One region of the Ectothiorhodospira sp. 9100 genome, then DNA from elsewhere that is predicted to be linked to it. Evidence: predicted binding sites of a transcription regulator. Region 1 holds the regulator's gene; each other region holds the start of a gene.
The links. The regulator sigma-54, encoded in region 1, starts transcription at its own class of promoters, with help from an activator protein. The targets are predictions, from matches to a motif close to TGGCANGNTNCNTGCTT.
Positions count from the first base shown of each region.

Region 2: the regulator sigma-54 is predicted to act here: its motif matches at 1,204-1,220, upstream of LPW29_RS12565 (pilin).
Region 3: the regulator sigma-54 is predicted to act here: its motif matches at 1,738-1,754, upstream of nifL (nitrogen fixation negative regulator NifL).

Region 1 covers NZ_JAJNAN010000005.1:73,795-76,999, forward strand. The annotation lists gene lptB (LPS export ABC transporter ATP-binding protein) at 1-612, shown strand, start outside; gene LPW29_RS03135 (RNA polymerase factor sigma-54) at 779-2,278, shown strand; gene hpf (ribosome hibernation-promoting factor, HPF/YfiA family) at 2,330-2,653, shown strand; gene LPW29_RS03145 (PTS sugar transporter subunit IIA) at 2,661-3,128, shown strand; gene hprK (HPr(Ser) kinase/phosphatase) at 3,133-3,205, shown strand, end outside.
Region 2 covers NZ_JAJNAN010000048.1:5,043-8,247, forward strand. The annotation lists gene LPW29_RS12555 (PilW family protein) at 1-398, opposite strand, end outside; gene pilV (type IV pilus modification protein PilV) at 398-871, opposite strand; gene LPW29_RS12565 (pilin) at 1,296-1,679, shown strand; gene LPW29_RS12570 (tetratricopeptide repeat protein) at 1,874-3,205, shown strand, end outside.
Region 3 covers NZ_JAJNAN010000004.1:108,920-112,124, forward strand. The annotation lists gene nifA (nif-specific transcriptional activator NifA) at 1-109, opposite strand, end outside; gene nifL (nitrogen fixation negative regulator NifL) at 129-1,697, opposite strand; gene rsxA (electron transport complex subunit RsxA) at 2,076-2,657, shown strand; gene LPW29_RS02700 (RnfABCDGE type electron transport complex subunit B) at 2,683-3,205, shown strand, end outside.

The DNA.
Region 1 (3,205 bases):
GGGGCCGGCAAGACCACCTGCTTCTACATGATCGTGGGCCTGGTGCCCTGCGACGAAGGGCAGATCCGCCTGGATGGCCGGGACATCACCCAGTTACCCATGCACGCTCGGGCCCGCATGGGCGTGGGCTATCTGCCCCAGGAACCTTCGGTGTTCCGCAAGCTTTCCGTGGCCGACAACATCATGGCCGTACTGGAGGTGCGCCGCGACCTCGACAAGGTCCAGCGCCAGGAAAAAATGGAATCCCTGCTTGAGGAGTTTCAGATCCAGCACATCCGTGACAATGCCGGCGTCAGTCTCTCCGGCGGTGAGCGGCGGCGCGTGGAGATCGCCCGGGCCCTGGCCACTGAACCGGCCTTCATCCTCCTGGACGAGCCTTTCGCTGGCGTCGACCCCATCTCCGTGATCGAGATCCAGCGGATCATCACCCATCTCACGTCACGGAACATCGGCGTGCTGATCACCGACCATAACGTGCGCGAGACCCTGGGCATCTGCAACCGGGCCTATATTCTCAGCGGCGGGCATATCATCAGCCAGGGTGCGCCGGAGGATGTATTGGCCGACCCGCAGGTGCGCCGCGTTTACCTGGGGGAGAACTTCCGCCTGTGAAACCCCATGCACTCACCGCAGGCAGGGTTTTCCGGGCACGGGTCCAATTTTTGCCGGCACACCGTATAATCTCCCGTGACAGCAATATTAACGTCGGGGGCCTGCCCCCGCCTCCATCATCAGGCATCACAGACTCGGGCTCCGGCCCGATGGCGCGCATCGTGCTATGTTGAAACCTTCCGTCCAGCTCCGGCTGGGTCAAAACCTGACCATGACCCCCCAGTTGCAGCAGGCCATCCGCCTGCTGCAACTGTCGACCCTGGAGTTGCAGGCACAGATCCAGGAAACCCTGGAAACCAACCCCATGCTCGAGGCCATGGAAGGTACGGAGGCGGATCAGGACACCGCCTCCGAGGAAACGCGCGAGCAGGACCCGGCCGACACCCGCGAGACTTCAGAGGCGGCCGAGGCCGCCGCCGAGACAGAAGGCAACGCCGAAGGCAGTCAGGAGCAGATCCCCGATGAACTGCCGGTGGACAGCAACTGGGACGACATCTACGATGTGCCCCCTTCAAGCGCCGGGCAGTCGGATCACGACGGGCGCGACGTGTTCGAAAACCAGACCGGGCCCTCGGAAAGCCTGCATGAACATCTCATGTGGCAGGTGCATCTGTCGTCCATGAGTGAGCGTGACCGGGCCATCGCCTTGACCATCATTGACTCCATCAACGAAGACGGCTACCTGGCCGAACCCATCGAGCAGATCCATGCCACCCTGGCCGAAGACCGGGAAATGGATCTGGAACTGGATGAGGTGGAGGCCGTACTGAACATGGTTCAGCACCTGGACCCGGTGGGCGTGGGCGCGCGGGATCTGGCCGAGTGCCTGAGCCTGCAACTGGCACAGTTTCCGGATGAGACGCCCTGGCTGGCCCAGGCCCGAATCCTGGCCCGTGAACACCTGGATGCCCTGGGTGCCCGCGATTATAAGGGCGTGCAGCGGCGCCTGGGGCTGGATGATGGCGAACTGCAGCAAGTGATCGCCCTGATTCAGACACTGAACCCGCGCCCGGGCGGGCTCATCAGCAGCAGTTCGCCCGAATACATCATCCCCGATGTCTTCGTACGCAAGCGAGAGGGCCGCTGGCAGGTGGAGCTCAACCCGGAAATTGCGCCGCGGTTGCGGGTGAACCCCCTCTATGCCAGCTTTGTGCGCCGCGCCGATTCCAGTCAGGACAACACCTACATGCGCAACAGCCTCCAGGAGGCCCGCTGGTTCATCAAGAGCCTGCAAAGCCGCAACGAGACCCTGCTGCGGGTGGGCACCGCCATCGTCGAGCACCAGCGCGCCTTTCTGGAATATGGCGACGAGGCCATGAAACCCCTGGTGCTACGCGATATCGCCGAACAACTGGAGATGCATGAGTCCACCATCTCCCGGGTGACCACCCAGAAATTCATGCATACCCCCCGGGGCATCTACGAATTCAAGTATTTCTTTTCCAGCCATGTGGGCACGGCAGACGGCGGCGAGTGTTCAGCCACCGCGATCCGCGCCATGATCCGCAAGCTGGTTGCCGAAGAGCCTCAGGGCAAGCCCATGAGTGACAGCAAGATTGCCCAGGTCCTGGTGGATCGTGGCATTCATGTGGCACGACGCACCGTGGCCAAGTACCGTGAGGCCATGGCCATTCCGCCATCCAACGAACGCAAGCGGCTCGTCTGACATCAACCGCGAAGCCGTCTTGATCATCACCCATCCCTAAGGAGTCATCTTATGCAGATCAACCTCACCGGTCATCACGTCGACCTGACCGACGCCCTGCGCAACTACGTTAACGAGAAGTTCGAGCGCCTGGAGCGGCATTTTGACAACGTCATCGACGTGCACGTCATCCTGACCGTGGAGAAGCTGCAGCAAAAGGCCGAAGCCAACCTGTTGCTCAGCGGTAACAGCATCCATGCCGAGGCCACCCACACGGACATGTACGCCGCCATTGACGCCCTGGTGGACAAACTGGATCGCCAGGTGGTGAAGCATAAGGAAAAGCTCAAGGACCACCACCGGGCGGAAGGCTCCCACCGCAACCATATCGAGTGAATGATTCATGAACATCGGTGATCTTCTCGCCCCCGAGCGGGTGCACTGCCAGACGGACGTGAGCAGTAAGAAACGTGCGCTGGAGATGCTGGGCGAGATGCTCTCCAATCATCTGCCCAAACTCACCCAGGGCGAAATCTTTGACAGCCTGCTGGCACGGGAGCGCCTGGGCAGCACAGGATTGGGGCATGGCGTGGCCATCCCCCATGGTCGTCTGGCCGGCGCCAGCGAGGCCTGTGCCGCCCTGCTCAAGCTGGAGAAGGGCGTGGACTACGACGCCCCCGACAGCGAACCGGTGGACATCCTCTTCGCGCTGGTGGTGCCGGCGGACTGTACCGACGAGCACCTGCAGATCCTCGCGCTGCTGGCGCGGATGTTCTCCGACCCGGAGACCCTGGCCCGGTTGCGCAGCGCCTCCGGCACAGCGGATCTGCTGACCCTGGTGCGTGACTGGGACACCGAAGACACCGGATGAGCCCATGACTGACTCGCTCACCGTCAGCAACATCATGGAAGTCATGGAGGAGCGCCTGGGCCTCACCTGGGTTGCCG
Region 2 (3,205 bases), on a different contig from region 1:
ACATCCAGGATCGATCCCTGGCGCATGCCAAGCACCAGTATCGAATCCGTTCCGTCACCACTCGGTCCGCAACGCAGGGCATCGCCATCCACGTGATAAATCACTTCGCTGCCGGGACCGCTCACATCGCAGACGGCGGCATCGCGGTCGCGGATCACGCTGATGCCGTCGGGTGTAGTGGTTTTGGCAATGACGTCCGCCCCACGCATGTCCCTCATCATGAAGTTGATGGCAAAGCCGATGTTGTCCTGAAGTTCACTGAAACGCTGGGTTTCGCGGTAAGCGGCCTGGTTGCCCAGAAAGACGTTGATCACACCGGCGGTGAGAATCAGCCCAATGACGAGGGCGACCATGAGTTCCACCAGGGAGAGGCCCTTTTGTTGTCTCGGGTGTTTCATCAGGAACTCCCGCTGGTGATGTCCACGGGCAGACGCACGCGGTAGTCGAATCGGGACTCGTCGTTCTGCTCGTCGAACCGCCCTTCGGCCCAGCGCACACTGATCACGCACACGTTGTCGCTGAGGTCGCATGTGATGTCCGCATCATTCATCCCGGGCAGCGACACCGGGTGGTTGCCATCCGCGTCGGGGCCTGCCTGGTGCATCCAGTCGTCTCGCCAGTCATCCCTGACCGACTCCACGTCCGACTCGGTGAGTTCCCCACCCTTCTCGGACAGTTCGATCCACAACCGCTCCCCCGCATCAGTGGCAATCACGCTGGCCACAGTGCGCTGATAGGCGGAGTGGGAGCTCTGCATCCCCAGCAACTGCAGCCCCGCCAAGCCCAGCAGGCCCACGGAAAGCACCAGCAAGGCCACCAGGGACTCGACGAGGGAGAAACCCGTCTGGGGTGAGTGGGTTATCGAAGGCATAGGCGTCATGGTGTTGTCATCTCTCCCACACTATGACCGATGATACGCCTCGGCATGACAAGTGACCCGCTGGGTGGTGGGTTTTGGGGGATGGATCACAGGCCGACTGAAGAGAGGTCATTCCGCCCTGGGAAAGCCCCCCTCTCCCGCAAGCGGGAGAGGGGCTGGGGGTGAGGGCCAGCCGATACCCCTTTGCAATGGCACAGGTTACGGATACTCCCACCCACGTGACACCACCCAACCCATGCCGACCCTTTCACTCACCCAGTGCCATCCGGGCGTGACATCGCCCCGAACCTCCGCTTATCCCCGGAAAAGAACCACTCAAGTGTTGGCCCGGGATCTGCAACATCTTTTCCGCGTAAGGCCGAAGTAGCTGGCCTTGGACCGATGGAATGACTTTTTACAGACGAGGTGTTTCGTGATGCAGAGACAACAAGGTTTTACTTTGATCGAACTGATGATCGTGGTGGCGATTATTGGGATTTTGGCGGCTATTGCTTTGCCTGCCTACAATGATTACACGGCTCGGGCGCAAGCGGCAGAAGCACTATCAATCACCGCACCGCTGCGTGTTGAAATTGCAGAAGCTACTGCAATGGGCGATGACGTCGACACGGGCGATGCGTCACTGGCTGGCCAGTATGTCGGTTCCGTCACTGTAGACGACACAACCAATATTTCCGTTGCATTTAATGCGGGGGCTTTGAACGGTCAAACCCTCACGTTGACACGCTCAGGCAATAGCTGGCTTTGCAAAGGGCTTACTGATGAAGGGCATCTGCCCCGTGGCTGCCGGTCAGACTAAACATAGGTAAACGCTTCTTCACATACCGCTCACTAAAGAGATACGAGGAGGGGGGGGGCGCCCCCCCCCCTAATACCCAACCCCAATAAATGGGATCAATATTTTTCTTCATCTCTAAAGACGCAACTCCATCGACCATTAATCACGGCAATCAACCTACTCACCCACCCTCGAAGTAGCTAGAGAAATAAAAATTGCCAACAGCAAAAATAGAAAAACTCCATTTTCGGGGGGCGAGTAATACTGCTGCATTCATCGTCGGCTTAACTGCATACATCCTCCTGATATACCTATATCACCTCGCCCTTCCCGGCTACTTCCTATTTGACGACGCACCCAACCTTGACAACTTACCACTCATTGATGACTTTAGGACTGCGTTCGCGTTTATCTCTTCTGGAGACGCCGGACCGTTGGGTCGCCCCCTTTCGTTAGCTACCTTTGTACCTCAAGCAGCGCATTGGCCCGAAAATCCTTCTGCATTCCTAGCTATTAATATATTAATTCATGGGATAGTAACATTATTGGTGTTCTCATTGGCGTTGGGACTCGCCAAACTTCGCCACACTAACAATTCCATTCTCCCATTATGGATCGGATTAGGTGTCTCAATACTCTGGTCCTACAGCCCCTTCCTCGCCACAACCCATCTGATGCCAATCCAGCGCATGACGAGTCTTGCCGGATTATTCATATTTATGGGGCTAAATGCATTTGTGTGGGCCCATTTAATCGATCCATGGAAAACTCGCTGGAGAGCCATACTTCTATTTGGTGGCCTCAGCTTTTGTACCGGACTTGCTGTTTTCTCCAAAGAAAATGGTGCTTTGCTTCCTCTATTAACACTCATAGTTTGGTTCTTTTGGCTCCCAGAAAACGTTCGATCTTACAGCATTATTGAAAAGTGGGTACTTGGTGCCCTCATGTTCGTGCCCAGCCTACTTGTGGTACTTTATTTATTGTATCGCCTGCCAGCTAATTGGAACGAATATTCCGCGAGCCTCCATTTCACCCCGGCTGAGCGCCTATTGACGCAACCCACTATTCTTTTGGAATATTTACGCAACCTCCTCCTACCAAACTTAAGCTCAATTACGCCCTTCACTGATAGGCTCCCTCCTTCTCAAGGATGGCTAAACCCACCTATCACAGCCATCTCAATCATATTTTGGTTTTTGGCATTTGCAGGAGCCTTTTGGCTACGCAGAGCCACACCTGTGCTATTTTTTGGACTCATATTCTTCTTCATCGGCCACCTGCTTGAGTCTACGTGGATAAGCCTTGAACTTTTCTTTGCTCACCGAAACTATGTCCCTGCTTTTGGGGTGTATTTTGCAGTTATATACTTACTTATAGAGATTGGCCGAACATACCCGAGACTGATCAGCGTAGGTGCTGGTCTCTACATCGCTTTATTTGCAATAATTCTATCTCAGGTAAGCACGTCATGGAACGACAAAAGGGTGATTGGTGAATTCTGGGTAGAACACAACCCTTACTCTGAGAGGGCTCCTCAGTTCCTGGCA
Region 3 (3,205 bases), on a different contig from region 1:
AGGAACAACTGAGCACCTGACTCACCTGATACAGCGTGTCCAGATGCATTTCGATCACATGGGCGCGCAAGCGCCCCGTCGTACCAACTGCCGAGGGAGAAATCACCATGGGTCTTCCTGAGTCCAATTCAGAGTTTGCGCTGTGAGGCATTGGGGAACTCCAGGCGGATGCGGCAGCCTTGCTGCCAGGAGGGGTCCACTTCCACCAGACCAGCGTGCTGGTTCACCACCTCCTGCACCATGGGCAGGCCCATCCCTGCCCCGCCGCCACTGCGGCCCTTGGTGCTGAAGAAGGGTTCGAACACCCGCAACCGCATGGACTCGGGGATGCCCGGCCCCGAGTCCTGGATGACCACCTGGACCCCATCCTCCAGAGCCCGGGTGGCGATGCGGATCTCACGTTGGCCACTGCCGCTGTCATCCAGGGCATCCAGTGCGTTGTCCACCAGCTGCTTGAACATCCCCCGCAGCCGACCTTCCCGGCCCAGCACATTGGGCAGCACCGGCGCCGGGTCCCAGTCCACCACCACGCCGGAGGTCAGCAGGCGCCGGGTGGACAGGCCAAGGACTTCACGCAGCAGGCCGTTGAGGTTGACCGGGGCGATGGCCTCGTCCCGTTCATCCGGGATGCAGTTCTCCAGGGTCTGCAAGGCCTGGCGACCCGAGGCCAGGGCGTCCTGCAAGACGGTCAGCAGGGGATCGGTCGCGCCCTCCCCCTGGCGACGTTCCAGCAACTGGGTGGCGGCGGCGATCATGTTCACCGGCCCCTGCATCTGGTAGATGGCGCCGGTCAGGGTCTCGCGCATGCTCTCCACCAGCTCGCTCTCGGCGGTCAGGGCCCGCAGGGCGTTCATGCGCATCTCCTCCTGCTGGCGCTTGAGCTCGGTGACCTCCTTGGCCACCAGCATGAGGTATTCCACCTTGCGGGGCTCGAAGAAGGCATCGGCGCTGCTGTCGCGCTCACGGATCCAGGTGCCGGAGCAGGAGAACCAGCGGGGTGCGTGACCCGCGCCCGGATCGAACTGCACCTCGTGATCCACAAAACCCTGGCCGCTGATGCGGGCCTTCTCAAAGTCCTCTCCCATGCTTTCGGAGAGGGCAGAGAGGAAGGCCTCGGCGGGCTCCTGGCCGCGCATGTCCCCCTCCAGCTTCTTGTACTCCTGGTTGTCCAGCACCACCTTGCCCACCTCGTCCAGCAGGGCAATCACCACCGGCTCGGCATCCACCACGGACTCGATCAGGGCCTTTTGATTGCGCACCTGTTCTTCCAGTTGATGCATCTCCGTCACATCCCGGTGCATGCCCAGGTAATGGGTAAGGTGCTCCTGGGCATCCAGGACCGGGGCAATGCTCAGTTCGGCCAGGTAGCGGCTGCCATCCTTGCGGCGATTCACCAGCACCCCGGTCCAGGGCTTGAGTTGGCGCAGGCGTCCCCAGAGGGTCTCGTAGACCAGGCTGGGCGTGCGGCGATCCGAGAGGAGGGATTCGTTCTCGCCCATGACCTCCGATGCCTCGTACCCGGTCACGCGGGTGAAGGCGGGGTTGGCATAGAGGATGTTCGCCTTGGCATCAGTGATGGAGATGGCCATGGAGGATTGTTCCACCGCCTCGAAGAACAGCCGGGCCGGCAACGCGCCCTCGCCGACGCGAATGGTGTGATCGTTGGCCGATTGGAAGGGATGATGGGGTCGGGTCATGACGAGGTCTCTTGGTGATGCCGCGGTTTGCCTATCGTTAATGCAAGAGCCAGGCCACCCACACCGGAGACACCGCGCGGGCCGTTCGCGAACGGCCCCTACCGGCGGGTGGTGGACACCCACCCGACAGGCCACCCACACCGGACGCACCGCGCGGGCCGTTCGCGAACGGCCCCTACGGGCGGGTGATGGAGGGATTGTCGGTTACCTCACATCCCTGCGGACCGGTCGCCCTGGCTGTCGCGATCCTCACAGCCCGAATCGCACCATGTCGGTGCAAACCCACGGCAAATCCCCATGAATGGTGCGTCTAAAGGGTGCATCACCCCTTGGCACGCAAGATGCAGAAACTCCCTCAATCCAAGCGAGGTGAACACCGTGACGGAGTTTCTGTTGCTACTGTTGGGCACAGCCCTGGTGAACAACGTGGTGCTGGTGCAGTTCCTGGGGCTGTGCCCCTTCATGGGGGTGTCCAACAAGCTGGACACGGCCCTGAGCATGGGCCTGGCCACCACCTTCGTACTCACCCTGGCCTCGGTGGCCGGCTGGCTGCTGGAGTACTTCGTGCTCGCACCTCTGGACCTGGGCTTCCTGCGCATCCTCTCCTTCATCCTGGTGATTGCCGCCGTGGTGCAGTTCACGGAGCTGGTCATTCGCAAGACCAGTGCCTCCCTGCACCGGGTGCTGGGGATCTTTCTGCCGCTGATCACCACCAACTGCGCCGTGCTGGGCGTGGCCCTGCTCAACGTCCAGGAAGGTCATGGCTTTCTGCAAAGCGTGACCTTCGGGTTCGGTGCCGCCCTGGGGTTCACTCTGGTGATGGTCATCTTCGCCGGCCTGCGCGAGCGCCTGGCCGTGAACAACGTGCCGGCGGCCTTCGCGGGCGCTCCCATTGCCTTCATCGTGGCCGGACTGTTGTCCCTGGGCTTCATGGGTTTCGCCGGTCTGGACTTCGCCTGACGCGCCCCGAACAGGAGATCAAACCATGTACGCAGCCATCGTTGTCCTGACCGCCATGGGTCTGCTCCTGGGTTATGCCCTGGGTATGGCCGCCAAGTACCTGAAGGTGGAGAAAGACCCCCTGGTGGACGAGATCGAGGCCATGCTGCCGGGCACCAACTGCGGCCAGTGCGGCCTGCCCGGCTGCCCCAGCGCGGCCCAGGCCCTGGCCGCCCATGAGGCCCCCGTGACCCTCTGCCCACCAGGCGGCAAGGCCCTGGCCCAGCAACTGGCGGACAAGCTCTCGGTGAGCGTGGATCTGTCGGGCATGGAGGAGGAGGCGCCGGTCTTTGCCCGGATCAAAGAGGATCAGTGCAACGGCTGCACCCGCTGTTACAAGGTGTGCGCCACCGACGCCATCATGGGCGCCAACCGGCAGATCCACACGGTGTTCACCGAGGCCTGCAACGGCTGTGGCAAGTGCGTGGAGGTGTGCCCCACCAACGGTCTGGTGCTGGTGCCCGACCCCCCCACCCTGCGCACCTGGCGCTGGTCCAAACCCGAAGCCC